2 regions of the Actinoalloteichus hoggarensis genome follow, and region 2 is predicted to be linked to the other one. Evidence: predicted binding sites of a transcription regulator. Region 2 holds the regulator's gene; the other holds the start of a gene.
What was found. The regulator LexA, encoded in region 2, represses DNA repair genes until DNA is damaged. The targets are predictions, from matches to a motif close to CGAACACGTGTTCG.
Positions count from the first base shown of each region.

Region 1: a site for LexA is predicted at 5,379-5,392, ahead of AHOG_RS27700 (phosphoenolpyruvate carboxykinase (GTP)). Genes of this name have one in related genera too.

Region 1 covers NZ_CP022521.1:6,483,978-6,498,055, reverse strand. Annotated here, with positions in the region: gene AHOG_RS27715 (AbgT family transporter) at 1-217, shown strand, start outside; gene AHOG_RS27710 (SDR family NAD(P)-dependent oxidoreductase) at 252-1,091, opposite strand; gene AHOG_RS28965 (hypothetical protein) at 1,241-1,402, shown strand; gene AHOG_RS27705 (septum formation family protein) at 1,719-2,633, shown strand; gene AHOG_RS28960 (hypothetical protein) at 2,727-2,912, opposite strand; gene AHOG_RS27700 (phosphoenolpyruvate carboxykinase (GTP)) at 3,367-5,187, opposite strand; gene AHOG_RS27695 (DUF6802 family protein) at 5,495-6,388, opposite strand; gene AHOG_RS27690 (TetR/AcrR family transcriptional regulator) at 6,622-7,221, opposite strand; gene AHOG_RS27685 (VOC family protein) at 7,324-7,746, shown strand; gene AHOG_RS27680 (siderophore-interacting protein) at 7,840-8,712, opposite strand; gene AHOG_RS27675 (dynamin family protein) at 8,992-10,833, opposite strand; gene grpE (nucleotide exchange factor GrpE) at 10,830-11,204, opposite strand; gene AHOG_RS27665 (dynamin family protein) at 11,438-13,054, opposite strand; gene AHOG_RS27660 (acyl-CoA dehydrogenase) at 13,191-14,078, opposite strand, start outside.
Region 2 covers NZ_CP022521.1:1,825,138-1,839,215, reverse strand. Annotated here, with positions in the region: gene AHOG_RS08190 (GntR family transcriptional regulator) at 1-183, shown strand, start outside; gene AHOG_RS08185 (ACT domain-containing protein) at 501-902, opposite strand; gene AHOG_RS08180 (TetR/AcrR family transcriptional regulator) at 1,254-1,967, shown strand; gene AHOG_RS08175 (PQQ-dependent sugar dehydrogenase) at 1,964-3,526, opposite strand; gene AHOG_RS08165 (vitamin B12-dependent ribonucleotide reductase) at 4,954-7,818, opposite strand; gene nrdR (transcriptional regulator NrdR) at 8,007-8,489, opposite strand; gene AHOG_RS08155 (LysM peptidoglycan-binding domain-containing protein) at 8,703-9,230, opposite strand; gene lexA (transcriptional repressor LexA) at 9,478-10,200, shown strand; gene AHOG_RS08145 (hypothetical protein) at 10,513-11,580, opposite strand; gene hflX (GTPase HflX) at 11,615-13,036, opposite strand; gene AHOG_RS08135 (MFS transporter) at 13,316-14,078, shown strand, end outside.

The DNA of each region.
Region 1 (14,078 bases), 1.9 Mb from region 2:
CTCCGCCACGCAGGTGATCACGCCGCTCAACCCGTACATGATCGTGCTGCTGACCTTCGTCCGGCGTTACCAGCCCAACGCGGGCCTGGGGACCCTGATCGCGAAGATGCTGCCGTTCGTGGTGCCGTTCTGGGTGTTCTGGGCAGGCATCCTCACGATCTTCTACTTCTTCGACCTGCCGCTGGGGCCGGGGATGGGCGTTCATCTGGCGGACTGATCGCCCGGCCCCGACCGTGCCCGTGCCGGTGCCCTCAGCCTGCGGCGCGAGGGTGCAGCGCCCGTGCGATCAGGTCCTCGGACAGGGCGCGCAGCCTGCGTCGCGCTTCGAGATCGTAGGCCTGCGGGTCGGCACGATCCTCCCGGGTCGTGTTGACGTAACAGCCGCTGAGCTGCCCGAACCGCTCGTCGCCGATCAGCCGCATCGTCGCCTCGACGCCCTCCTCGACGGTGCTGACCGGGGTGACGTTCCAGTCCCGGACCATCGTGGTGTTCATGAACGTCGCCGGATGGATCGCGTTGACGGTGACGCCCCGCTCGCGCAGCTCCTCGGCCAGGTCGAGGGTGAGCATGACCTGAGCGAGCTTGCTCTGCCGGTAGGCGCGGACGCCGCTGTAGGCATCGGTGATCAGCGGGTCATCGAAGTCGATCGCGGACTGCCCCGCCGAGGCGATGTTGACGATGCGGGCAGGCGCCGAGCGCGTGATCAGCGGTATCAGCCTGCGGCTCAGGTGGGCGCCTGCGAGATAGTTCACCGCGAAGCGCAGTTCGATGCCGTCCGGGCTCTCCTGCCGGGTCTCGATGTCCGGGCCCGCGCCGATGCCCGCGTTGTTGACCAGGACGTCCAGTCGGGAGAACCGCCGTTCGAGCTCGGTCGCCAACGAGTCCACCGCCGCCAGGCTCGCGAGATCCGCCAGCACCGTCTCCGTCTTCTCGTTGCCGGTGGCGGCGACGACCTCATCGTGGGCGCGCGCGATGCGCCGGGCGTCCCTGCCGTGCATGACGACTCGGGCACCCGCGGCGGCGAGCCGCTCGGCCAACCGCCTGCCCAGCCCGTCGGTCGCCCCGGTGATGAGCATCGTCTGTTCGTTCATCGGTCGCATGAGCGGTGTCTCTCCCTCGTCGTCGACGGTGGATGGCGTCTGGACCACCCGCGACGTCGGGCGGTCTGGCGAAGAACGACGACATCGCCGCCGCCCGGGTCCTCGATCCTTCCGTCACGGTCCTGCATGAACAATAAGCCGTGAAGATCAACAAGCTGGTGCCGTTGCTCCTGATCGCTCTCGGGGCGTACGCGGTGCTCGTGGACCCGGACTGGGCGTCGGGACTGGTGCTGTGCCTGTTGTCCTGGCTGCGGACGGCGGCCGAGTCGATCGCGACGTTCCTGCACGGCCTCGGGCGGTAGCGCGGTCGGGGAGGCCCGCGGCCGGTCCGAGGACCTCCGTCCACCGCCGCCGAGCCGTGTCGCCGGTGAACCGTGCGGCCGGTGGCCCGTGCCGCCCGGCCGCACCGGGCGGAGTGTCGCGTCGATTCCGGCCGACGACGCCCTTCGGGCGGTCCCGGGCCTCGTAAAGGGCAGGCGGCGGCATGGCGGTGGCACCACCCGTATCGGGGTCCGGCCGGGCGGCGATCCGGCATCGATCGACGAGGGCGTGAGCCTCGCCGGGATGTCGCTCGGTACCGTGTCGAATGGGGACAGTGAAGACCGGGAGGCGAAGGCCGTGTCGCGACGCTTGTCGATGATCGGCGTGGTATCGGCCGCCGCCGTGCTCCTCGGCGCCTGCACTCAGTCGCCCGACGAGCCGACGGACGACGGATCGCGGATCGTTCCGCCGTCCCGCGTCGAGCTGCCGCCCTCCGCCGAACCCGAGATCGCCGACGGCGAGACCGGCGGCCCCGGCGTCGTGCCCGCGGACGGGCTGCCCGCCGCGGGCGACTGCATGGTGCTGGCCGACTTCCGTCCCGTCGACTGCGCGGAGCCGCACACGATGGAGATCGCCGCGGTCGGCGAACTGTCCGCCGACCTCCCCCGGATGCGGCCGGAGGACGACGAGATGCTGCGGCTGACGACGCAGGAGTGCGCCGAGCCGGTGGCCGACTATGTGGGCAGCGGCGACATCGACGCGACGCGGCTGCACCCCTGGACGGTGTGGCCCTCGCAGGACGGCTGGGCCAAGGACGAACGGTGGCTGGTCTGCGGCCTCGCCGAGCTGGGCTCCGACCTGGTGCCCGTCAGCCGCACGGGATCGGTACGCGACGCGCTGGTCGGCGAGCCGTTCTACGACTTCCAGGCCTGCCTGCCCGACTCCGCGGCCGAGACCGACGAGCTGCGCTACGTCCCCTGCGACGAGCCGCATCGCGCCGAGGCGCTGCCCGGCGTGCTGCCGCTGCCGGGCGGTCCGAACGATCCGATGCCCGGCGCAGAGGAGATCGAGGAGATCGCCGCGCCGCACTGTGAACAGGCTCGGGCGGCGTATCTGGGTGGCGACCGGCGGGACGACATCGCGCTGAGCTGGCGGGTTCCCGAGCCTGCCGACTGGCGGCGCGGCGCGAACACGGTCGTCTGTTACGTGTCGACGGTCGAGGAGGTCGGCGGACGGCTGCTGGGCATCGGGGACCGTCCGCTGCCGGAGTGATCTCCTCCGGGCCACTCCGGCAGGTCCTCAGGCGGGCTGAGCCCGCCGATCTCGTCTCTCGTCGGAGCGGTCAGATCATCGTCTCGCCGCTCGTCACGGCGTCAGGCGAACCCGTTGTGCGGCCTCGAGCGAGCCGTCGTCCGCCGTCGTCCGCGCCTCCGATTCCTCGTCGAGCCGCTCCGCGCTCTCAGCGTGCGGACGCAGCGAACCGGTGAGCACGGTCAGCAGCACCGCCCCCGTCGCCAGCGCCGTCATCGCGATTCCCGCATACATCGTCATCCACCCCCGGTCTCCCAGATGTGATCTACGTTACTAGGACGCGCGGGGGGTGGGGCGGGTTCCCAGGAGGAGACCGCGTGTCGAGAGGCTGCTCCGTTTCGGTGGGATGCCCCCTCGACGCGAGGACGGGTGGTCGCCGCGGCGACGCGGGGAATCGCCGTCGGCTCCGGCGTCGGCGAGCGGTGGGTGTCTCCCGGTGCCGCGTGTTCGGACGGACACGCCGTCGCGCAGGGCCACCCGCCCCCCCACGCCGGAGAAGACGTCGGTCCGGCGGCCGGTTCGCGGGGAGGCCGCCCCCGGCCTGTCCGAGTCGCCGGGCTCGAGCCTGGCGCCACGGACGGCGACCGTGCCCCGCCCCCGGCATGGCCGCCGTCGGCGCCTGGTGGCACGGGATCGAGTCGGCCGAGCCGGGGCGGACGGCGCTGGATCGCCCGTCGCCCGCCCCGCCCGTCGCTCAGCCGAGCCGCTGCCGCAGCGCGGCCAGCTCGTCGCGCATCGTGCTCGGCAGCGCGGGCCCGATGGTGTCGAACCACTCCTCGATCAGCGGCAGCTCGGCTCGCCACTCCTCGGCGTCGACGGCCAGCGCCGCCTCGACGTCCGCCTGCCGCACGTCCAGGCCGCTCAGATCGAGGGCGTCGGCGCCGGGGACCAGACCCACGGCGGTCTCGGCCGCCGTCGCGTCTCCGTCGAGCCGCTCGACGATCCACTTGAGCACGCGGGAGTTCTCGCCGAATCCGGGCCACAGGAACCGGCCGTCCTCGCCGCGGCGGAACCAGTTCACGTAGAAGATCGACGGCAGGGCGCCGGCGTCGGCCTGCTTGCCGAGATCGACCCAGTGCTGGAAGTAGTCGCCCGCGTTGTAGCCGATGAAGGGCAGCATGGCCATCGGGTCGCGCCGTACCTGCCCGACCGCGCCGGTCGCCGCCGCGGTCTTCTCACTCGACAGCGTGGCGCCGAGGAACACGCCGTGCTGCCAGTCCCGTGCCTGCGCCACCAGCGGAACGGTGGTGGCCCGCCTGCCGCCGAACAGGATCGCCGAGATCGGGACGCCCTGCGGATCGTCCCACTCGGGGGCGAGCACCGGACACTGGTTCATCGGAGTGCAGTACCGCGAGTTGGGGTGCGCGGCCGGTTCACCCGCCTCGCCGTCGGCAGGCGTCCAGTCCTGTCGCTTCCACGAGGTCAGGTTCTCCGGGGAGCCCTCCATCCCCTCCCACCAGACGTCGCCGTCCGCGGTCCTGGCCACGTTGGTGAAGATGGAGTTGCCCCGTTCCAGGGTCCGCATCGCGTTGGGGTTGGTCTTCCAGTTGGTGCCCGGCGCCACCCCGAAGAAGCCGTTCTCCGGATTGACGGCGTACAGCCTGCCGTCCTTGCCGAACCGCATCCACGCGATGTCGTCGCCGAGGGTCTCCACTCGCCACCCGGGAATGGTCGGCTCGAGCATGGCGAGGTTCGTCTTCCCGCAGGCGGAGGGGAAGGCGGCCGCCACGTAGTGCACCTTGTCGGTCGGGGACGTGAGCTTGAGGATCAACATGTGCTCGGCAAGCCAGCCCTCCTCCCTGGCCAGGGACGAGGCGATCCGCAGCGAGTAGCACTTCTTTCCCAGCAGCGCGTTGCCGCCGTAGCCGGAACCGAAGCTCCAGATCGTCTTCTCCTCCGGGAAATGGGTGATGTACTTGGTCTCGTTACACGGCCACGGCACATCCTCGACGCCCTCGTCCAGCGGCGCGCCGACGGAATGCAGACAAGGAACGAAATCGGCGTCCGAACCCATCCGGTCGATTACTCGGCGACCCACCCTGGTCATGATGTGCATGGAGACGACCACGTATTCCGAGTCGGTGATCTCCACCCCGAACATGGGTTTGTCGGCGTCCAACGGCCCCATGCAGAACGGGATGACGTACATTGTCCGACCGCGCATCGAGCCGCGGTACAGATCGGTCATCACGGACTTCATCTCGGCGGGATCCCGCCAGTTGTTCGTGGCCCCCGCGTCGGCCTCGTCCCGAGAGCAGATGAAGGTCCGCTCCTCCACCCGCGCGACGTCGTCCGGATCGGAGGCGCACCAGAACGAGTTCGGCCGCCTCGGCAGCGGGACGAACGTTCCGGCGTCGACGAGTCGCCCGGTCAGGCGATCCCATTCCTGCTGCGTGCCGTCGCACCACACCACCTCGTCGGGGCTGGTCAGCTCGGCTACCTCGTGCACCCACGAGAGCAGCCTCTCGTGGGTGGTCGGTGCGTGATCGAGGCCGGGGATCGCCAATGCGGTCATCGTCTCGTCTCCTGACTGGGCGGCGGCCCTAGGGGAGTCGCCTCGTCGGCGCCGGGGTGACGTCACCATTCAGCGGGAATGGCTCGGTCCGCCCGATGCGATCGACGGGCGTGGGAAAAAGGGATGTCGTCGAGGCTAGCGCTCGTGACCAACACCGCTCTACGAGAACGCTGTCACATCGCTCACACGACCGATCAGGTTATCGATTCAGCACTCCAGTGGGTCACGTGTGTGGGAACAATGCAGAAATATGAAAGACCCCGTATCCCGACATCGGGATACGGGGTCTTTCGGGGCGAGTGGCGGCTCAGCCCCACGCCGCCTGCGCGTCGGCGTCCGGCCCCGCGTCCGCGGAGTCGGGGCGGCCGAAGGCGGCGGAGACGTCGTAGGAGCGCGCGGCCGCGACGTTCGTCTCGGCCTCGTCCGCGTCGTCGGCCCAGGCGTCGTCCGCCCAGGCCGCATCGTCGGAGACCGCCGAGGAGAAGGAGCCGCCCCTGCCGCCGGCCTCCTCGCCGACCCCGGGCCCCGCTCCGTCGCCCGGCCCGAAGCCGGGGTCCGGTACGAAGTCGCCCTGGGAGTCGATCCGGCCGGACTCGGTGACGATCCATTCGCCGTCGCCCGTGTGTTCGGAGACGACCACCGTGCCGTCGGCACGGAACTCGGCGATCAGGTCGGCCTCTCCGTCGCCGTTCACGTCGCTGACCACCAGGATCGTGCCGTCCTCGCCCACGATCGTCGCGGTGTCGGGCACGCCGTCGCCGTCGAGGTCCTCGGTGGGCGGGCCCGCCTCGACGGGACCGTGCGGCGTCTCGACGATCATCGGCGCCCCGTCGCCGGTCAGCACGTCGGAGTCGTCACCGGTCTGGTGCTGGTCACCGACCTCGTCGACGCCCGTGCCGCCGATCGCGTCATCGAGGTCGGTGCTCACCCAGTCGCCGGTCGACTCGTCGTAGCCCGCGGCCGACGTCGCCTCGCCGTTCTCGTCGAGCTTGACCAGCAGGTCGGCGTCTCCGTCACCGTCGACATCGGTGAAGACGGCATACCCCTCGTCCGACTCGATGACGATCGAGTCGTTGATGCCGTCGCCGTTCATGTCGTAGTCGGCCTCGGCGGTGTACTCCTCGCCGTCCACGGTGACCTTGAGTTCGGTGTCGGTCGTCGCTGTCGTGTCGGCTGAGCCGCCCGCGTCCTCGATGTACACAACGTCCCCTCATCCTGGTTTCCGCGAACCGCTCGCTGGCGCGCACTGTGTCGACGTTCTCGGGTTGGACTCGACAGGGGGTCGGTCGGTTCCGCGCCCTCGGCAGGTCGTTTTCGTCGCCGCAGGTACGGCGCCTGTGACGCCGTTCGACGCGAGCCTAGACACGGGTGGCGTCGCCGGTCCAGGCCGGCGACGCCGATCGACGGGGCGTCGTACCGGGCCGACACGGGTCTTCAGTCATCGACCCGCAGGCCGCTGAGCAGCCGCTCCAATGACCGGTTCGCGGCAGCGAGGTCACGGGCGGGGTCGTCGGACCGTGCGATCCACAGCGCCGCCTCGTTCATCGCTCCGGAGAGCAGCCGCGCGAGCGGTTCGACGGGCGTCGCCTCGATCACGCCGTGTTCGACGAGCGTGGCCAGTGCTTCGGTGAGCTGCGCCGCCGAGGTGGCCTCGTCGAGCAGACGCCACTCGTGCCAGCCGAGCACGGCGGGCCCGTCGACGAGCAGGATGCGTCGTCTGCCGGGATCGGAGGCCGCGGTCAGGAAGGCGCGACAGCCCGCGCGGAGCCGGTCCCACGGAGTCGCCTCGGCATCGGCGACGGTCGAGACCTCGGAGGCGACCTCGTGCGCGATGTCGTCGACCACCGCGTGGAAGAGGCCGGCCTTGCTGCCGAAATGGTGATAGAGCGCGCCCTTGGTGAGGCCCGCGGCCGCGGCGATCTCGGTGAGCCCGACGGCGTGGTAGCCGCGCTCGGCGAACAGCTCGCGGCCGAGGGTGATCAGGAGACGGCGGGTCTCCTCCCGTTGTCGGGCCTTGCTGCCGTGGGGACTCATCGTCGCCGCCCTTCGCCGGAACACCGTTGACATACCGAGGGTACGGGACTAGTTTCCAACACCATACCTACCGAAGGTATGTATCTGAGAGGTGTGAATCTCATGGCGCTGACCAGCTTCTATCCCGTCCTCTGCACCCATGACATCCCGACGGCGCACGCCTTCTACACCCGATGGCTCGGCTTCGAGACGACCTTCGACTCGGACTGGTACGTGAGCCTGCGTCGAATCGACGCGCCGCATCAGGAGTTGGCGCTCCTCGACCCCCGGCACTCCTCCGTCCCCGAAGGACATCGCGAGTCGGTGCGCGGCGTGCTGCTGAACCTCGAGGTCACCGATGTCGACGCCGAACACGATCGGCTGGTGACCGAGGGCGGCCTTGCGCCGATCCTGTCGCTGCGCAACGAGCAGTTCGGGCAGCGGCACTTCATCATCGAGGCGCCGGACGGGGTGTTGATCGACGTCATCACGCCCATCCCGCCGTCGGAGTCCTTCCGCGCCCAGTACCGCGATCAGCCGAGCTGACGGCGTTCGGCACGTCCGTCCGCGGTTTCGTGGGCGTCGAACCCGGCCGCGAGCGGCAGGCGGTGTGCGCGGTCGCGCCGGATCGGCCCGGGGTCATCGTGTTCGCGCGTCGGCCGCGCGCGCTCGGGCGTCGGCGAGATCGGCGGCCGTGGGCGCGTCGTCCTGTGTGCGGCCCGCCCGCCAGTACCCGGCGAACTCGACGGCCGAGCCTGCCATGCCACGTTCGGCGACCAGGTGTCCGCGCATCCCGCGTGCCACGGCGGCCTCCGCGGCGAGCCAGGCGACCGTCCGCTCCGGCGGGAACTCGGCGGCGCGCAGCGCGTCGAGCAGCGACCCGCCCGTGCCCGGTGGGGTCTCCCCCCGGTGCAGCCACCGCACGGTCACCTCGCCGTGCGTCTCGAAGCGCTGCTCCTCGGCCCGGTCGGCGACCTCGATCAAGGCAAGCGCGCGGGTGCGGGCGGGCAGGGTCTCGATCAGTGTGCCGATGCCGGGCAGCGCCGACTCGTCGCCCGCGAGCAGGAGCAGCCCGCCGGCGGCGATCGACGCGCTGAGGGGACGGGACCGGGCGAAGATCGGTGACGGACCCACCATGCCGACGACGTCGCCGACTCGGGCGTCTCGGGCCCACCGGGTCGCGGGCCCGGCGTCGGAGCGAAGGGCGAAGTCGACGTCGATCACGCCCTCGTCCGCGCGATGCGCGCGAACGGTGTAGCCGCGCATCCGGGGACGCTCATGCTCCGGCATCGCCAGGTACTCCCGGTACCAGGGCAGCGGATCGCCGTCCGGCGTCGGCGCCGGCAGCCGGGGCACGGCCGCGCCCGTCGGGGGAAAGCACAGTTTCACCTGCTGGTCCGGGATGAACGCGAAGTCGGCGAGGTCCGGGCCGCCGAAGGTGATGCGGCAGGTCATCGGGGTCGGTCGCCGACGGCCGACGACCTCGATCAGCCGGACTGGAAGTGCTGTCATGGACGCCCTCTCGCTCGAACCCGCCGGAGGTGGTCGCCGTTCGCGAGAATACTTTACGCCGTAAAGAGATCCAAGGTCGGCGCCACCTTCACACGACGCTGCGGAAGACGGCACCTTCGAGGGCGGCATTCCCGGAGATCGGCCGGACCACGCGGTGCCACCGCGCCGTCGTCGGGCGCCGAGCGCGCACCCGCGCAGCTCGACAGCCGCCCCCGCCTCGTCGACGGTGCCGCGTGAGACGGGAGGACCGCGATCGCCGAGCGCCGCGGACCTGCCGGGTCAGGCCCGCGCGCGGACCTCGCGGATCCGCCGCAGCAGCTCCTCCACCCGGTCTCGACCCGCCGTCACCTCGGCGAGTCGACGGTTCGCGGTCTGCAGCTCACGCTTGCGCTCGGCGACGTCCATCCGCAGCGCCTTCTCCACTTCGCGCAGCTCCTCCTCGATCGCCGCGATCCGGCGGGCCAGCGCATCGTCCAAGGCCAGCGACAACTGAAGCTCCGCCTCGATGAGCTGCTCGGAGATGAGCTGATCCAGCGTCGACCGGGACTCCGCGATGGCCTCGGTCAGCCACTGCTTCACGTGCTGCTTGTCGGCGGTGTGCTTCCTCGTCTTGCCGATCCACCAGCCCGCGCCGAGGCCCAGCACGATGGCCGGGACCGCGAGCAGCGGCGCCGCGATGGCCAACGGCGCCAACGGAAGGGTGGCCAGCTTGCCCGCGCCCAGGCCACCGGAGAGACCCATGAACACGAGCAGCCGATCCTCCGCGGTCGCCGGCCGCTTCTCCGGGAGCCGGACGACCACCGGCGGTCGGGTGGCCCTGGCGACCTGGTTCCGCAGCACCGCCAGCTCGTCGGCGGAGAACAGTTCGGACAGGGAGGTGTCCGCGACCCTGGCGAGCCGCTCGCTGAGCATTCCGCTGATGCGCGAGGACAACATCTGCAACGCGGCGTCCACATGGTGCGGCAGCTCGACGAGCTTGTCCTTGTCCGCCACGTCGATGGCCTTGCGGAACCAGGACTGGAGATCGCGCACCTGCCTGCCGACGTCGTGAGCGCATTCGACCCGGGCCCGATTGATCTCACCGCGCAGCCGCAGCTGCCAGCCCCGGTTGTTCGCCCGCCGCTCGCCCGCGAGCTCGTCGCGCCGGGCCCGCAGCACCTCGGCCTCGTCCTCCCCGACGGTCAACGCCCGCTGCTCGGCCGCGAACCGGACCACCAGGGCGTTCAGCGAACTCGACAGCGCCCGCATCGTGTTGGCCTCGCCGAGCATGTTCGCCCGCCCGCCGACCAGCTGCGACAGCGACTCGGCGAGCTGGCCGACGCCGGACCGCTCCCGCAGCATCCCGCCCGCGCTCTCGTTCGGCGCCTGCGCGGCGAGCTGGAACATCCGTGCCGACACCGGGTGGAACTCCGTGTCGGCGAACCTCGGCGCGTGCTCGGCGAGCAGTGCCCGATTCGCCTCCAGGATCTGCCGCCAGCCCCGGTACTGGTCTGTCTTGGTGAGCGCGAACAACACCGTCTCGACCCGGTCCGACACGGAGGTGAGGAACGCCAGCTCGCCCTGGGTGAACGGCGCCGAGGCGTCCACCACGAACAGCAGGGCCGTGGCGTTGGCGGCGGCCTCCGCGGCCAGCTCGCCGTGTATCTCGCTGAGCCCGCCGACACCGGGGGTGTCGACCACCCGGAGGTTGCTCAGCAGCGGAACCGGCCCGTCCACCTCCACGTAGCGCGGCGGCAGCGCACCCGCGGGCAGCTCGTGGGTCGCCGACGCCCAGGACGGGATCGACTCCATGGTGATGTCGACGGGCTCGGCGCCGACGCCGTAGCAGGCCCGCGCGGACCACTGCTCGCCGTGACCGAAGGCGAGGTAGACGGCCGTCGCCACCTCGGCGTCGACCGGCGAGAGACCCTGCCGACCCAGCAGGGCGTTCACCAGTGAGCTCTTGCCCCGATTGGTCTCGCCGACGACGACGACCGACGGGGTGGCGACCTTGCTCGCCCGGACCTTCTCCACCCAGTCGGCCGACTCCGGGTCGAGGTCGGTGAGCAGCTCCACGAGTCGCTCCCGGGTCTGACGGACCAGCTTCGGCAGCGGCAGCTTCTTGGTGCCCTCGGTGGTCATCGCTCGGCACGCGGGGTGTAGACGATCACCACGGGCGGGCGCAGCTGCGTGCCGCGGTCCGCGAAGCCGACGACCTCCGTCTCGGCCACCGTGCCCGCCAGCGTGGGGGAGTCCGGGGTGACGACCCCGCCCGCCTCGTGGTGGGCCGGGTCGAACGGTTCGCCGTCCGGACGCAGCGCCGTGACGCCGACCGAGGCCAGCCCCTCCTCCAGACGTTCCGCGACGCCCGCGCTGCGTGCACGATCCAGCGCGTAGAGGCAGAGTCGGATCAGTTCTCGACGCTCGCGGAGTGCCTGCTCGAACAGATCGGCGTCGATGCCTGCCACCACGGACGGCTCCGGTGCGGCCGGCGGATCAGCATGAGAGCCCACGTCGGGATTCGACGGACGCCACCAGGCCCCGGTTCCCACCGCTTTCCTCGCCGCCGCGGCGCTCGCGGACCGCGACGTCTCGCCGCGGGGCCGTCGAACAGCGGTGGAGCCGAGGACGCGGATCGGCCCGCCCCGGTCGGCATGCTCCGTCACGACCGGCTCGGCGACGTCCACGGCGACGGCGCCCCGGGGGCGCCGCCCGGACACGGGCGCCGTACCCTCGCCGGGGCCGTTCAGCGCGCCCCCTCCCGCAGCTGCTGCCAGATCAGGAAGTACGCCCGGTGCACGACGTGCGCGATCCGGCTCTGCGCGGGAGTGGCGCCGAACGAGGCGAACGACCGCCACCAGCCTGCTCGCTCCAAGGCGTAGGCGGCCCATTCCGCAGGCGGCCTGCCGACCATCCCGAGCTGCTCCCCGACCGAGGACGTGCTGCCCACGCGCAGCACCTCCTCCGCGAGGTCCTCCGGCATGGACACCGCCCCCGCCGCCACCAGCGTCAGGGCCTCCAGCAGCCGGAGCTGGTGGGCCTCCGGCTTGGCGAGCAGCACCTCGATGGCGTCGTGCACCCGCTGCCGCTCGCCGGGATCACCAGAGGCATGCGCCAACGCGCTCACCGAGGCCATCGCCGCCGCCGCCTTGATGCCGTCGGCGCGTGCCCGGAACAGGCTGTCCAGCCTGCCGCGCACCGCGGCCAGACCGGAGGAGTCCAACAGTTCCCGACGCAGCGCACCGGCGGTGATGTCGGGCCTGCGGGTGACGGCACGCACCCCGCAGCGGATGCCGTAGAGGTCGAGCCGTTCCAGCAGTCGTGCTCGGTCGGCGGCGGGCACCTCGCACTCCCAGGTGGTGAAGAGGTCGGCGGAGATCAGCATCGTCTCCAGCGTCGCCTCATCCAGGTCGGCGAGCCTGCGCAGCGCGTCGGCGTCGGCGGAGGTGAAGCCGCCCGCCTCCGAGGTCTCCGCCAGCAGCCCGATGACCGGCAGCACGTCGGCGACCCTCGGCTTGAGACTGCCCGCCTGTCGTTCGGAGAGCAGCGTGGCGGCCCGCCAGAGATCCCCGTCCGAGCCCGTGACCGAATCCGGCTCGATGGTGTCGGCCTTGTTCAGTACCGCGATGGCGTTCACCGGTCCTGCCTCCCGGCTCGCCGTCGCCGCGGTGAACGCCGCCAACGCCTGCTCGTCGTCGGCGCGGACGGACTGCGTGAGCACGTAGAGCACCGCCTCGGCACCCGCGACCGCATTGCGGGACACCGGGTCCAGCTCGCCCACGGGCTGATCCGGGCCTCGGGTCGCATCGACGTCGTCGGGTGTCGTCCGGGACTCCGTCCGCCCGCTGACGGGCTGCTCGACGGTCGCCGATTCGTCGCCCCCGTCCCGCCGGGCGCCCAGCAGCTCCTCGGTGCGCTTCACCGAGGCCGCGTCGAGCGAACCGAGGCCGGGGGTGTCGATGACGGTGAGATCACGCAGCACGGCGTTGGTGAGGAAGGCCTCGATATGCGAGACCGCGTCGATGTCCACGCCCAGCGAAGCCGGGATCATCCCGTCGGCGTCGAAGGGCAGCACCTGCTTGCCGCCGTCGGTGAACACGACCTCGATGCGGTCGACGGTCCCGTATTGGAACCGGGTGACCAGCCGGGTGCACTCCCCGACGTCGGTGGGCGCGACCCGGCGGCCGATCAGGGCGTTGACCAGTGTCGACTTGCCCGATTTGATCCGACCCGCCACCGCGAGCTGAAGCGGGGCGTCCAGCCTGCGCAGCACCTCGCGGAAGCCCGCGGCGGTGCGCGGGCTCACCTGCGGCTGGAGCCGGTGGCACAGACTGGCGACGGCGGCGGACAGCGGCCCGGTCACGGGTCCTCGTCCGCCTGCTGCCGCCACCCCTGACCCCTCGCGCCGTCCTACACCGTCGACCCACTGTGACCAGATGGTGTCATGACCGAGAGTGTCGTCTCGACCCGCCGGGGCCCGGGGGGTCCGACGGGCAGGCTCAGAACGCCCCTTCCGGCAGGTCCATCAGTGCGTTGTCGGTCGTCTCCAGGCTGCGCCTGCGGGCCGACAGCTCCGGGAGGACCGTCGTGGCGAAGAACCGCGCGGCGGCGACCTTGCCCTCGTAGAACAGCCGGTCCTTCTCGCCGGGGTCGGCGTCGAGCGCGGCCGTGGCGATCTCCGACTGCCGCAGCAGCGTCCAGCCGATGAGCAGGTCGCCCGCGCTCATCAGCAGCCGAACCGTGTTCTGGCCGACCTTGTGGATGTTGGCCTGATCCTCCTGGGCGGAGGTGAGGAAGCCGACCATCGACCCGAGCATGCCCTGGAAGTCCTCCAGCGCCTGCTTGAGCAGTTCCCGCTCCTCCTTCAACCTGCCGTTGCCGGACTCGGCCGCCAGGAAGGTCTGGATCTCGGTGGCGACGTGCAGCAGAGCCTGGCCGTTGTCGCGGATGATCTTCCGGAAGAAGAAGTCCATCGACTGGATCGCCGTGGTGCCCTCGTAGAGGCTGTCGATCTTGGCGTCCCGGATGTACTGCTCGATCGGGTAGTCCTGGAGATAGCCGGAGCCGCCGAGCGTCTGCAACGACAGCGTCAGCATCTCGTAGGCGCGTTCGGAGCCGACGCCCTTGACGATCGGCAGCAGCAGGTTGTTGACCCGCTCGAGCAACGACACGTCCTCGCCCGCCGCCTTACCGGCCAGGATCCGATCCTGGAAGCTCGCCGTGTAGAGGTAGAGCCCGCGCATGCCCTCCGCGTAGGCCTTCTGCAGCATGAGCAGCCTGCGGACGTCGGCGTGCCGGGTGATCGGAACCCGGGGCGCGTTCTTGTTCGTCATCTGCGGGAGGTCGGCGCCCTGCACCCGCTCCTTGGCGTAGTCCAGCGCGTTCAG
Region 2 (14,078 bases):
TTCGAAGTGGAGCTCAGCGAGCAGGATGAACGGCTCCGGCTGACTCCCGCGCCGGATCTGCTGCCCGCCGCTCCCACTCCCGTCCCGTCCTCCTCCCCCGCGCTCGACCGTGCGCGGGACCTGGTAGACCGACTTCGTGCGGAGCTGGACACGTTGGCGAGCGGCGGCACCGATCGGCGTTGAGCGCAACCCGGCCCCGACCGGCGTCGTGTCGGGGCGAGTCCGACCTGCGTGCCGAGGGGCCGGCCGACGCGCGTGGTACCGCGCTGAGGCCGCCGTGCTCGAATCGGATGATCCCGACGGCAGGCGTCGTCCGACGGCCCGGCCGCGAGTTCGTCCGGTCCGGCCGTCGGCGGACGCATCGCGCAACGGCCTCGGAGAGCCGACTCGCCGCCGCGGCCCCGTCGACGCCATCCCGACCCGGCGGGCCGCTCGCGGGTCGACGTCGACCCGATCGAGTGCCGGACGGCCGCCCCCACATCGCGCCTGCCGAAGCCATGTCAGCCCTCGGCGACGCTGTGGCCGCCCTCCCGCAGTGCCGTGAGGGCGATGAGCCGGTCCGCGGCGGGCACCAACAGGTAATCGGTCTCGAAGGTCGACACCGAGAGCACACTGACCCCGGCCTCCCGCAACGGCTCCACCAGCGAGGCGAGCACCCCGATGAGGCTGAAGTCGAGTGGACCCCGCACCCGCAGCGCCAACCAGCCCGCCGTCACCCGGACATCCGGGCCGTCCGCTCCGACGGGAACCTGTTCGACCGGACACACCACGGACAGCTCGGTGCCCGCCCACGTGACGGAGCACAGTCGAGAGCCGTCCCGCGGGCCGAGCCAGTCGGGCAGCGCCTCCGCGGCGTCGAGCCTGCATATCGCGTACTCGCCTGCCAGGACATCCAGTTCCATACCGTGATGATCCCAAGCCCATCGATCACCGACGGCGACCGGGTGGACGCGCCGCGCGACCACCCGCGACGGCGCCCGCCCTCATACCGCCGGACGAGGAGCAGCAAGAGCCGTTCCGCCCGACGGCGCGGGCGACGGACACCGCCGGTCACGGAGCCATCCGGAGAGGGGCGCTGCGTGGCGCACGACGCCGGTTCGGCGATCTTGCGTCGCGCTCGCGCCCGCACGGACTTCGACGTGCGCACATCGAGGATCCTGGCGCTCGCCTTCGAGGATCGCCGGTTAACGCGATCCACGTCGCGTTAGCCTGACCTGGTCGTCCGCCGCCGAGTCAAAGCGACTGGAGCCCCCATGCAGCCTGAGCGTGCCTCCGGCACCGTCCGCCCCGGCGGACGCACCGCCCGTACCCGGCGTGCCGTCCGCGACGCCACACTGGCGGAACTGGCGGCTCACGGCTATCAAGGCCTCACCGTCGACAACGTCGCCGAGCGCTCCGGGGTGCACAAGACGACCGTGTACCGGCGCTGGGGTGGAGTGGACGGCCTGGTCATCGACGTCCTCGCCCTGGCGCGCGAGGACGACTGGCAGCCGCCCGACACCGGGTCCCTCGCCGGAGACCTGACGGCGCTGGCCGTCGAGGTCCGGGACTACTTCGAGGAGCCCACTCGTGCGGCGGCGCCGAACGCCTTCGTCTACGCCTCGTTTCACTCCGAGCGTGCGGCGGCCGCCCTGCGCGACTTCTTCGCCGACCGACACGCCCGCTGCGAGCCGGTGATCACTCGTGCCATCGCACGAGGCGAGATTCCGGCAGACACCGATCCGGGTGCCGTGGCCCGCATGGTGGTGGCGCCGCTCTACCACCGGCTCTTCATCACGCGAGAGCCCGTCGACGCCCGTCTCGCCGAACAGTCGGCGTCGATGGTGCTCGTGGCGGCGCAGGCGGGGATACTGCGCCGCCACGGCTCGGACGCCCCGCCGGAGACCGACGGAACGTCCGAGCCCGACGGCGAGGCCGCTCCGGCCCCGCGAACACCTGTGAGACCAGGACACCCCGCCGACGACTAGCGGCAGGTGCTCCCGTTCAAGGCGAACTGGCCGGGCACGGCGACGGTGCCGCCATGCGTTCCGAGGAACTCGAAGCTCACCGAACCACCCGGTGCGATCGACGAGTTCCACGCGGCGCCGACGGCCGTGACCAGGTCGCCCGTCTGTGAGACGACGGCGCTCCACGCGGACGTGATCGTCTGGCCGGCAGGCGCCGTCCAGGTGAGGGACCAGTCGGAGACCGGCTCGGTGCCCTCGTTGACCACGGTGACCGCGCCGATGTATCCGGTGCCCCAATGACTACGCACCTGATAGTCGACCGAGCAGCCGACCGCGGGTGGTGCGAGCTCGAACGAGACGGCGTGCAGCTGGCCCGGAAGGTCGTTGGCCACGTACAACTCGCCGTCGGCCCCCTCGCCGAAGGTGCTGGTCTGGATGGGAAACTCGCCGATGACCGCGCTGGGATGCGCGTCGTCGGTCGTGTCCAGGCCCCAGCCCGTCGCGGTGCAGTAGTCGGTCATCACGTAGACGCCCGCCGCCGCGTCGGCGAACTCGGCGCCTCGATAGACGTGTCCGCCCACCACCGCGCAGCCCTCCACGGACGTGGCATAGGTGAACACCGGGTCGACGTACTCCGCCTCGGAGTCGCACCGCGCCTCGTCGAAGACCGACGTGCCCTCCAGGCAGGGCCAACCGAGATTCGCACCGCCCTGATCGGCGGCCAGGCGGTTGACCTCCTCCTGCGTGCCCTGTCCGACGTCGGCGATCCAGAGCGATCCGTCCTCGTCGTCGAAGGAGAAGCGCCAGGCGTTGCGCAGGCCGTAGGCCCAGATCTCCGGGCGGGCCTGGGCGTCGGAGACGAACGGGTTGTCGGCGGGGATGCAGTAGGCGTCCGTGCAGCTCGCGCTCACGTCGATGCGCACGATCTTGCCGAGCAGCGTCGTGAGGTCCTGTGCCGCGTTCAACGGGTCGCCGGAGCCGCCGCCGTCCCCGAGGCTCCAGTAGAGATTGCCGTCCGGGCCGAACGCGATCTGGCCGCCGTTGTGGTTGGTGAACTCGGAATGCGGCTGAGTCAGCAGCACCTCCTCGACGTCGGCGGGAACCGGGTCCTGGGCCGCGTCCGACAGAGCGATACGAGAGAGGGTCACCTCTCCCTCGGGCAGTGACGTATAGGTGACGTAGAGGGTGTGTGTCTCCGCGAAGTCGGGCGAGGCGGCGATGCCGAGCAGACCTCGCTCGTTCGACGAGTCGTCGACTCGGTCGGTCAGATCCAGTAACGGCGACGTCGCCAGTCCGGTGTCGGGGTGATACACCCGAACGGTGCCGGGCTTCTCGGCGACCAGCAGTCGCTCACTGCCGTCGTCCGGAGCGGCGATCGCCGTCGGCCGTCGCAGCCCGGAGGCGATCTGTGTGGTGCTCACGGACAGACGATCGAGTTGTTCGGCGGCGGGGGTCGCAGGCACGACGGAATCGACGTCGACGGGTTCCGCGCCGGAGGCCGAACCCATCATGGTCAGTGGTGCGATGACGGCCGCGATGAAGGCGGCGGCGGACCGATGCGCGAACGATCTCCTCGACATCAGCTCTCCTCCCGGACATGCCGGTTGGGGACCACGCCGATCGCCGCGCGCCCGCCGACCGGACAGGTCCAGGTGATTCAGACCAATCGGAACGTAGCGTGATCGACGCGCATAGCGCTACCGTCCGCGACCGTCTCTGTCGGCGAACACCCGGTCGCGGGCGGTCTCGGCGTCCCGCCGGCCGGACAGCCCCCGAGAGCGCCCGAGATCGCCCTGACGCACGACGAAGAACCGTGCTCTGCGCGTATCGCGGCCAAGGCACGGTTGTTCGTCATCGCTTCATTCCGATGTACGAGACACCGTGTTCTCGTCATCGAAATCACCGCGTCGGTCGATTCGCACCGGGCGCCTCACCCGACGCGATCGCCTTCGCCTTTCAGCGGACAAGTGCTCGATCGATCGGGAAGAAGACGGCCGATCAGCCACGCCTGCGGTGGGCGAACTGCCGAGGTTGTACCGCGGCGATGCGCGGCTGCCCGACCAACCCAGGACCGGCCGAGGGCTCCTTCCTCCGTCGACCCGCGTTCCTTCTTTCGGCACGGTTGGGCCCTGCGGATACGGCGGGCCGCACCTCCGTCGCCTCGGCGAACGGAACAGGAATCGACATGCCGGCGCTGAAGTCGTCCACCACGGTCGAACGCGGCGCGAAATCGGATACATCTCTGGTCATAACGGATCGCCTCCAGAGGATTCGAGGCCTACTGCGGAATACCGTCGCCCGACTGTCGAATCGTCACGATAGAACGACATGCCACGGCGAGGTGAGGTGAGAGAACCGATCGACGGCACGAGACAGCACGACGACCGGAACAGGAGAATGTTCACGTCACCGAAGAACCGGCGAACGTACGTGGGAGGAGACACCACGAGAAGTGAGCTTGTCAGCGCATGGACAGACCATAGCAAAGGCCGTCGGCCGCGCGCATGTTCTTTTTCGCCGGCGGCGCCGCACGCAGGCGCTCACCGCAGTCGCCGCCACCCGTGGCGGTCGATGAACCGCCGTGCCACATGATTGCTGATCGGCGGTAGGCGGGACTCGGCGACGGCCCTGGGAGTGCCATCCGGCCCGGCCGCGGGCGGACCGACTCGGTACTGGAGAGTCGCCGCACCTCCCACGATCCCGACTCGGTCCGCCCAGGCCAGGACCGGCTTCAGACTCCGTCCCGACGGAGACGCGGTCGGCTCCGCCTGGCGACGCCTCGCCGGGCCGCTCCGGAGGAGACGACCTCGGCAGAGGACGGAATCGGCACGACGCCGACGATCCGGCTCGGCGCCGACGATCGCCACGTCGACGCGGCAGACGGACGGTCGCCGATCTATCGGTCTCCTCCCGGCTCGCGGGCCGATCGGCGGTCACCCGGTGCAGGGCCGGGGCGCATGCTCGCGCCCCGGCCCGACCAGTCACCTCTCCGGAGGAGCGCCGAAGGTCAGCTGCACCCGGAGGTCGAGCCGCAGCCCTCACACAGGTAGCAGGAGCCCGATGGACGCATCTTCGTGCCGCAGGTGAAGCACAGCGGCGCGTCCGCGGCCTTGCCCAGCCGCAGCTCCATCAACTCCGTGGAGCTGCCCACCGGACGCTCCAACCGTCGATCGCCGCCGGATGTGGAGTCGGCGTCGACCGAGGTGCGAAGCTCCTCGAGGTCCACCTTCTCGCTCACCGACGCCGCGGCGTCCGAGTAGTCGGCCTCGACCTGCGCGGTGCGCTCCGCGGCCGTGAACACGCCCAGCTCCGCCCGCTTCTCATACGGGAGGTAGTCCAGGGCCATCCGCCGGAACAGGTAGTCCAGCACGCTGGTGGCGATGCGGATGTCCGGATCGTCGGTCATGCCCGCAGGCTCGAAACGCAGGTTCTGGAACTTCGAGACGTAGAACTCCAGCGGAATGCCGTACTGCAGACCCACGGAGATGGACATGGAGAAGGCGTCCATCACACCTGCCAGCGTGGACCCCTGCTTGCCGAGCTTGACGAACATCTCGCCGAGGCCGTCGTCCGGGTAGGAGCCCGCGTGCAGGTAGCCCTCCGCGCCCCCGACCGTGAAGGAGTAGGTCTGGCTCGGACGCTTCTTGGGCAGGCGCTTGCGCACCGGCCGGTACTCGACCACCGTCTCCGGAGTCTTCTCCGCCGTGTTGCTCTTGGACGCCGACAGCGGCTGGCCGACCTTGCAGTTGTCCCGGTAGATCGCCAGGGCCTTCAGGCCCAGCTTCCAGCCCTGGAAGTAGATCTCCTTGACGTCCTCGACGGTGGCGTCCTCCGGCATGTTCACCGTCTTGGAGATCGCACCGGAGATGAAGGACTGCACCGCCGCCATCATCCGCACGTGGCCCAGCGGGGAGATCGACCGGGCTCCCATGGCGCAGTCGAAGACCTCGTAGTGCTCGGCGCGCAGACCGGGGGCGTCGATCACGTGCCCGTGCTCGGCGACGTACTCGACGATCGCCTCCACCTGCTCCTGCTGGTAGCCCAGCGCGGAGAGGGCACGGGGAACGGTCTGATTGACGATCTGCATCGACCCGCCGCCGACGAGCTTCTTGAACTTCACCAACGCCAGGTCCGGCTCGATGCCGGTGGTGTCGCAGTCCATCATCAGCCCGATGGTGCCGGTGGGGGCCAGCACGCTGGCCTGTGCATTGCGCCATCCGTTGCGCGCACCGATCTCCAACCCCTGCTGCCAGGCCCGACCCGCCAGGGTTCGGACGGCGGCGTCGTTGGCGTGCAGGGTGCGGATCTCGTCGTTGGCCGCGGAGTGCTTGCGCATGACCCGCTGGTGCGCCTCGGCGTTGCGCGCGTAGCCGTCGTACGCGCCGACGATGCCCGCCAGCTCCGCCGACCGCCGGTAGGCCACCCCGGTCATGAGCGAGGTGATGGCGGCGGCGAGGGCCCGGCCGCCCTCCGAGTCGTAAGCGTGCCCGGTCGCCATCAGCAGTGCGCCCAGGTTGGCGTAGCCGATTCCCAACTGACGGAACCGGCGGGTGGTGTCGCCGATGGCCTCGGTCGGGAAGTCCGCGAAGCAGATCGAGATGTCCATCGCGGTGATGACCAGTTCGACCGACTTCTCGAAGAGCTCACCGTCGAAGGTGCCGTCCTCCTTGAGGAACTTCATCAGGTTGAGCGAGGCCAGGTTGCAGCTGGAATTGTCCAGGTGCATGTACTCCGAGCACGGGTTGGACGCGGAGATACGCCCCGACTCCGGGCAGGTGTGCCAGTCGTTGATCGTCCCGTCGTACTGGATCCCCGGGTCGGCGCATTCCCAGGCCGCCTGGGCGATCTTGCCGAAGAGGTCCTCCGCGTCGACCTCGTCGATCACCTCGCCGGTGAGCCTGGCACGAAGACCGAAGTCGCCCTTGGACTCCACCGCCCGCATGAACTCGTCGGAGACCCGCACGGAGTTGTTCGCGTTCTGGTACTGCACCGACACGATGTCGGAGCCGCCCAGGTCCATGTCGAAGCCCGCGTCACGCAGCACGCGGACCTTCGCCTCCTCCTTGGCCTTGGTCTCGACGAACTCCGCGATGTCGGGGTGATCGACGTCGAGGACGACCATCTTGGCGGCACGCCGGGTGGCACCGCCGGACTTGATGGTGCCTGCGGAGGCGTCGGCGCCACGCATGAACGACACCGGGCCGGAGGCGGTCCCACCCGAGGAGAGCAGCTCACGGGAGGACCGGATGCGCGACAGGTTCAATCCCGCGCCCGAGCCGCCCTTGAAGATCAGCCCCTCTTCTCGGTACCAGTTGAGGATCGACTCCATCGTGTCGTCGACGGCGAGGATGAAACAGGCCGAGACCTGCTGCGGCGAGGTCGTCCCGACGTTGAACCACACCGGGGAGTTGAAGCTGAACACCTGGTGCAACAGCATCCAGGTCAACTCGTGCTCGAAGACCAGCGCGTCCTCGTCGGTGTCGAAATAGGCGTTCTCGACGCCCGCCGCGACGTAGGTCTTGACGACCCGGTCGATGAGCTGCCGCAGGCTGTGCTCCCGCTGCTCGGAGCCGACCGCACCGCGGAAGTACTTGCTCGTGACGATGTTGACGGCGTTGACCGACCAGAAGTCGGGGTACTCGACGCCACGCTGCTCGAAGTTGACCGAACCGTCACGCCAGTTCGTCATCACCACGTCGCGGTGCTGCCACGTCACCTCGTCGTAGGGATGGACGCCCTCAGTGGTGTGCACTCGGCGCACTCGGAGACGCGCCCCCGCGTCGCCGCCCGGCTCGCCCGACGGGCTCGCCGTGTTCGCCGCCGCCTTGGCCCGCTTGGACCGTGCCGGCGCACTCCCGACGGTCTCTGTCATGCCGCTCACTCTCATTCTCCAGGGTCGAAGGCCCGGACGATCCCCTCATCGTCCGGCCGGGACCCGGCTCGGTACCGCACCGTGTTCATCGCTGATCGCACCGTCTCAGCCCGAGCCGAGACGGTGCCGCACTGTGATTCCCACCCGTCCGCCGAAAGGGCCGCCGCCGCCGCCCGTCAGCGTGTCGATCAGACGAGGGCCTCTCCAGAAGGCCGTTCGCCCGCAGGGTCCGCCGTCCGCAGTTCGGCGATCTCCTTCTCGAAGTCCTCCACCGAGGAGAAGGATCTGTACACACTCGCGAAGCGCAGATAGGCGACCTCGTCAAGGCTGCGCAGCGGGCTGAGGATCGCCAGTCCGACCTCGTTACTGGGGATCTCCGCGCACCCGGTCGCCCGGATGGCGTCCTCGACCCGATGTGCCAGCTGCTGCAGTGCGTCCTCGTTGACCGGCCTGCCCTGACAGGCACGTCGGACGCCTCGGACGACCTTGTCCCGGCTGAACGGCTCGGTGACCCCGGAGCGTTTCACCACGGCGAGGACCGACTCCTCTACGGTGGTGAACCGCCGCCCGCAGTCGGAGCAGGATCGTCTGCGCCGAATCGCCTGACCGTCCTCCACCTCACGGGAGTCGACCACGCGCGAGTCGGGGTGCCTGCAGAACGGGCACCGCACGATCCATCACCTCACATAACCGGTCACCGAGAGCTGCCCGTGTCATTCTGCCACCGCCTCAGCACGAACTGTGGCAAAACCCCAATCTGTGGACACGCCAGCCGGTGCAACCACAAGATGTTGGGGTAGAACCTAGGCTCCGATCGATCGGATTGCAAGTCGACATGCGGTCCGACACGCCGGTCGAGGAGACCGACGAGGCGAGGCCCCGACTCACCCGCGTAAGCCTCGGCCCGCCGCGGGGACCCGCAGCACCCGACCCACGCGCAGCTCGGCGATGTCGGGCCCGTTGAGCAGTCGAATTCGCTCGACGACCTCCGCCGGGGCACTCTCGGGGACCGTCCGCCGCGCTATCGACCAGACCGTCTCGCCCGCCCCCACCGTGACAGTCGTCGTCTCGACGGGGACCGGGCCGTCGGCGGCGGGCCGGGACGAGACCCAGGCCGCTCCGAGCAGCGCCGCGACGAGCAGCAGCGCCCACAGGCTCGACCCGAACGCCCCGACCCGGTACCGACCCGCCCTCGGCCTGCCCGGCCCTCGCCGCACGCGACACACTCCTGAACCGCCCGCCGAACACGCCGTGCCCAGCCGCAGCAGCCGACCACGCCGTGCCGCCGCCCGGTCCACGACGAGACGCTCCGCCCGTCGCGGGCGCGAGCGGGCCCGCCCCGGCCGCCGATCGCCGGGGGCACCGCCATCGCCCCGAGGACTTCGGGTGCGCTCGTCCGAGATGATGGTCACGAGTCCTCCCGCGAAGGTCTTTCATGATTCGAACAGACGTTCGATCGAACCGCTGTGCGAATTTGTATCACCACATTCGCGAGATGGCCAGCCCGGGGGACGAATTCCTTCGAACAGGTGTTTGATCTTGCGTAGTTCACGAGTTACCGTTGTGGTCTCTCCACGAGCACGTAGCGTGAGAATGACTGATGGGGCACCCGCGAAGGGTGGCGGAGTGAGGCCTGCACGACAGGCCGGGAGGCACGAGATGGCACGCAAGACGACGGCGCAGGACACCGGCGGCGCGCGCGATGGCGCGGCGGTGCGTGCACTACCCGAGCAGTCCGAGACCACGACGGTCGAGGAGTTGACCCCCCGGCAGCAGAGAGTGCTGGCGGTGATCCGTGAGTGGCTGGATCGCAACGGCTACCCGCCGAGCGTGCGGGAGATCGGCGAGGCGGTCGGGCTGACCTCCACCTCCTCGGTCGCACACCAGCTCAGGACCCTGGAGCGCAAGGGCTATCTGCGCCGCGACCCGAACCGACCTCGGGCCGTCGGCGTGCTGCCCGTCGACCGTGTCGCACAGGCGGCGGGCACGGCGACCGATGCGGACGGCGCGCCCGTGTACGTCCCGATGCTGGGCAGGATCGCCGCAGGCGGACCGATCCTCGCGGAGCAGGCCGTGGAGGACGTCTTCCCGCTGCCTCGCGAGATCGTCGGCGAGGGTTCGCTGTTCCTGCTGAAGGTCGCGGGCGACTCGATGATCGACGTGGCGATCACCGACGGCGACTGGGTGGTCGTGCGCCAACAGCCCACCGCCGAGAACGGCGACGTCGTCGCCGCGATGATCGACGGCGAGGCCACGGTGAAGACCTTCAAGCGACGGGACGACCATGTGTGGCTGATGCCGCGCAATCCGGCCTACGAACCGATCCTCGGCGACGAGTCGACGATCCTCGGCAAGGTCGTCGCCGTGCTACGCAGGCTCTAGACGCACGCGACCGGCCCGGCCGCACGACCGGCCCGGCAGGCGGCGGGACGAGGCACCGCAGGACCGCCACCCTGCAGTGCCCTTTCACCGACGGCGGGCCGGTCGCGGTGGCGGCGACACGGCGCGCGGGCTCCGGGCGACGTCCCGGCTTCGGTAGGACGGCGGCGGCCGGTGCACGGCGCCACCGGCCCCTCCGATGGTCGGAACCCATTTCACACCCCGCGGTGCGGCGGACGGCCGGTGACGCCCCTCGGCCCACCGGGCTCCACGCCTGCGTCCGCGAACGCCGCTTACGCCGTGCAGGCGGCACGGTCACCGCCGGGCGCGGCGGCCCCTGCCGCGCCACCACGCCAGCGTCGCCGCCGCGATCAGCACGGCGCTCACGCTGAGTCCCAACTCCTGCCACCGCGGCGAGCTCACCGCATCCGAGTTCGCCGAGGCCTCCCCCGACCGCGCTGCGCCGTGGACGGACTCGCCGCGTTCGGGTTCCGGGTCGGTCGACGCCGCCGCCTCCCGATCCCGACGTTCCAGCTCCGCCACGAGGAGTCCGGCGGCATCAGGCACCGCACGGATCGGCTGATCCGCGCCCTCCGAACCGCTGAGCAGCGTCCCGTCCGGTTCCCACGCCACCGCCTCGCCCTGCGGCTCGTTCGGCAGCGGGATACGCAGTGGTTCACCCGCCAGCGCGCTGAGCACGTCACCGTCGGGCGCGGAGAAGAGGTAGGCGTCGGTGTAGGTGCGCAGGGCCACCATCGTCCCGTCCGGGTGAACTGAACCACCGGTGACCAGGAAGGAGCCGACGAAGCCCGGCACAGGGCCGCCGGGAGTGTCCGAGCCGCTCAGCCGTACCTCGCCCACCCGTTCCAGAGGCACCGGGCCCGGCACGGCCAACGGCTCGGCAGGCCGGTAGATCTCCGCCGGGCCGATCAGCTGCTTCGTCACGATGTACGGGACGCCGTCGCGACCGATCAGCAGCGCCTCGGCGTCGCGCGGGCCGTCCGGGTAGGTGAGTCGATGCAGTGCGGCGACCCCGTCCGGCCGGACGGAGACCAGAGCGACCGTCTCGCGTCGAAGTCGGTTGTCCCCCGTCTCCGCGACCCACAGGGTCCCGTCGGGAGCCATCGCCAGATCGCCGACGTCGTAATGATCGACCCCGGTCGGGATCACCCTCTCGACGACGCAGTCCCGCCCGACCACGAACACCTGAACGAGCGGATCGTGGTCGTTGACCATGTACCAGCGGTCGCCGTCGGACACCAGGCCCGAGAGCATGGTGACCGCCGGATCGGTCATCACGCACACCGGCTCCGGCTCGGGAACGGCGACGGCCGCCCAGGCGGGCGCCGCCGAGGCGAGCAGCCCTGCGGCGAGCAGCGGCACAACCCTACGCGCCGCCCTCGCCTCTCCGCGTCGCTCAGTCCGCGGCGGCCTCCACGAGCGAGTCGGCCAGCTCGGCTGCCAGGCTCTCGCCCACCCGTGCCCGGATCGTCGTGCCCTCATCAGAATGCCGTTCTTCCAGGACCTCGCCCTCCGCGTGCAGACGCGCGGCCAGCCGACCGTCCGTATAGGGCACGAAGACCTCGACGAGCGAGTCCGGCCGGGGAATCAGTTCAGCGATGCGCTCACGGAGGGCCTCGATGCCCGCACCGGTACGGGCCGAGACGAAGACCGCGCCCGGCAGCAGGTGTCGCAGCCGGGCGACGGCGACCTCGTCGGCCGCATCCGTCTTGTTCACCACGAGCAGTTCCGGCGGCATCTGCTCGTCGCGGTCCTTGGTGATCTCGGCCAGCACGTCGCGCACGGAGGAGACCTGACGCTCTGGCCGCGGGTCCGCGCCGTCCACGACGTGCACCAGCAGCTGTGCCTCGCCCACCTCCTCCAGCGTGGAGTGGAAAGCGTCGACCAGCTGATGAGGCAGGTGCCGGACGAAGCCCACGGTGTCGGTGTAGGTCAGTGTCCGTCCGTCCGGCGTCGTACCGCGACGGGTGGTCGGGTCGAGCGTCGCGAACAGCGCGTCCTCGACCAGGACGTCCGCGCCGGTGATGGCGTTGAGCAGACTCGACTTGCCTGCGTTGGTGTAGCCGGCGATGGCGACGCTGGGAATCTCGTTGGCGATCCGCCGGCCCCGCTTGGTCTCGCGCATCCTGCTCATGTCGAGGATCTCGCGACGCAGCTTCGATATCCGCTTGTGAATCCGCCTGCGGTCCGTCTCGAGCTTCGTCTCACCGGGGCCTCGGGTGCCGATGCCGCCGTTGCCCATCTGGCCGCCCGCCTGCCGGGACATCGCGTCACCCCAGCCACGCAGCCTCGGCAGCAGATACCGGAGCTGGGCCAGCTCGACCTGCGCCTTGCCCTCCCGCGACCGCGCGTGACTGGCGAAGATGTCGAGGATCAGCGCCGTCCGGTCGATGACCTTGACCTTCAGCTTGTCCTCGAGCTGGCGCAGCTGACCGGGCGACAGCTCGCCGTCGCAGATCACGGTGTCCGCGCCGCTGTCCGCGACGAGGTCACGCAGCTCCAGCACCTTGCCGGAGCCGATGTAGGTGGCCGGGTCGGGTCGTTGTCTGCGCTGAACCAGGCCGTCCAGCACCTCGGACCCCGCCGTCTCGGCAAGCCTGGCCAGCTCGGCGAGGGATGCCTCGGCGTCGGCGACGTCGCCGTCGGTCCAGACGCCGACCAGCACCACGCGCTCCAGCCGAAGCCGCCGGTACTCGACCTCGCTGACGTCCGCCAGCTCCGTCGACAGGCCTGCCACCCGACGTAGCGCCGCGCGCTCGGAGCGCTCCAGATCGCCGCCGGACAGGAACTCTTCACGGGCCTCATCGGGCCTCTGCATCGATGTCGTCATACGCCTCCATCATCTCACGCACCGCAAGCGCGTTTCTCCAGCTTGCTTCGCCACGTCACCCCACTAGAGCGAATCGCGAGGCGTATCCATTCCCCGCCGAGCCGGGTCGGAAGTCGGCGGTCACGCCGAGGAGCTCGGGGACGAACAGCCGAACTGATTAGTCCGGCTGATGGATCAAGTCCTTTCGCACTCGGAAAACGACCGCTCGCCTCGTCTGCGCTGAGAAGCCGTTGACCTGGGAATATGGTTCCGCAACTGTGCGGTCTCGTGACCGGAAACCCTCATCCGCGCCGCACGGGGCAGCACCGGGACTTCGGTGTGCTGTGGCTCAGCGACGTAGCCAGCCAGTTCGGCACCGCAGTCCACTTCGTCGCCATCCCGCTGATCGCCGCGACCGTGCTGGAGGCGGGACCGGTGGAGATGGGCCTGCTCACGGCGGCGGGCACGGCGGCCAATCTGCTCATCGGCCTGCCCGCCGGCGCGTGGGCGGATCGGATGCGTCGGCTACCCGTGATGCGCTACGCGGAGGCGGGGCAGGCTCTCCTGCTGGCGTCCGTGCCCATCGCCTGGTGGGCCGGGGCGCTGACCTACCCGCATCTGCTCGCCGTCTCACTGTTGTGCGGGGCGATGTTCACCCTCTTCGAAGTCGCGAGCCAGTCCTACCTGCCGAGCCTCGTCGCCCGTGTCGACCTGCCCGAGGCCAATCGACGACTGCACACCAGCAGGCAGGTCATGCACTTCTCCGGCAGGCCGGCGGGCGGTGCGCTGGCTCAGCTGCTCGGTGCGACCAACGCCCTCGTCGCCAGCGTGTTCGGCTTCGTGGCGTCACTGCTGCTGTTGGGCAGGATGAACCGTGAGCGGCCCGCGGTCGCCGTCCAGCCGCGGGGCAGACTCACCGAGGAGATCGGCGAGGGCCTGCGCTTCCTGTTCGCACACTGGCTGCTGCGGCCGACGACCTTGTTCAGCATGATCCACAACTTCTTCCTGAACGTGTACGTGGCCGTCAACGTGCTGTTCCTGGTACGCGACC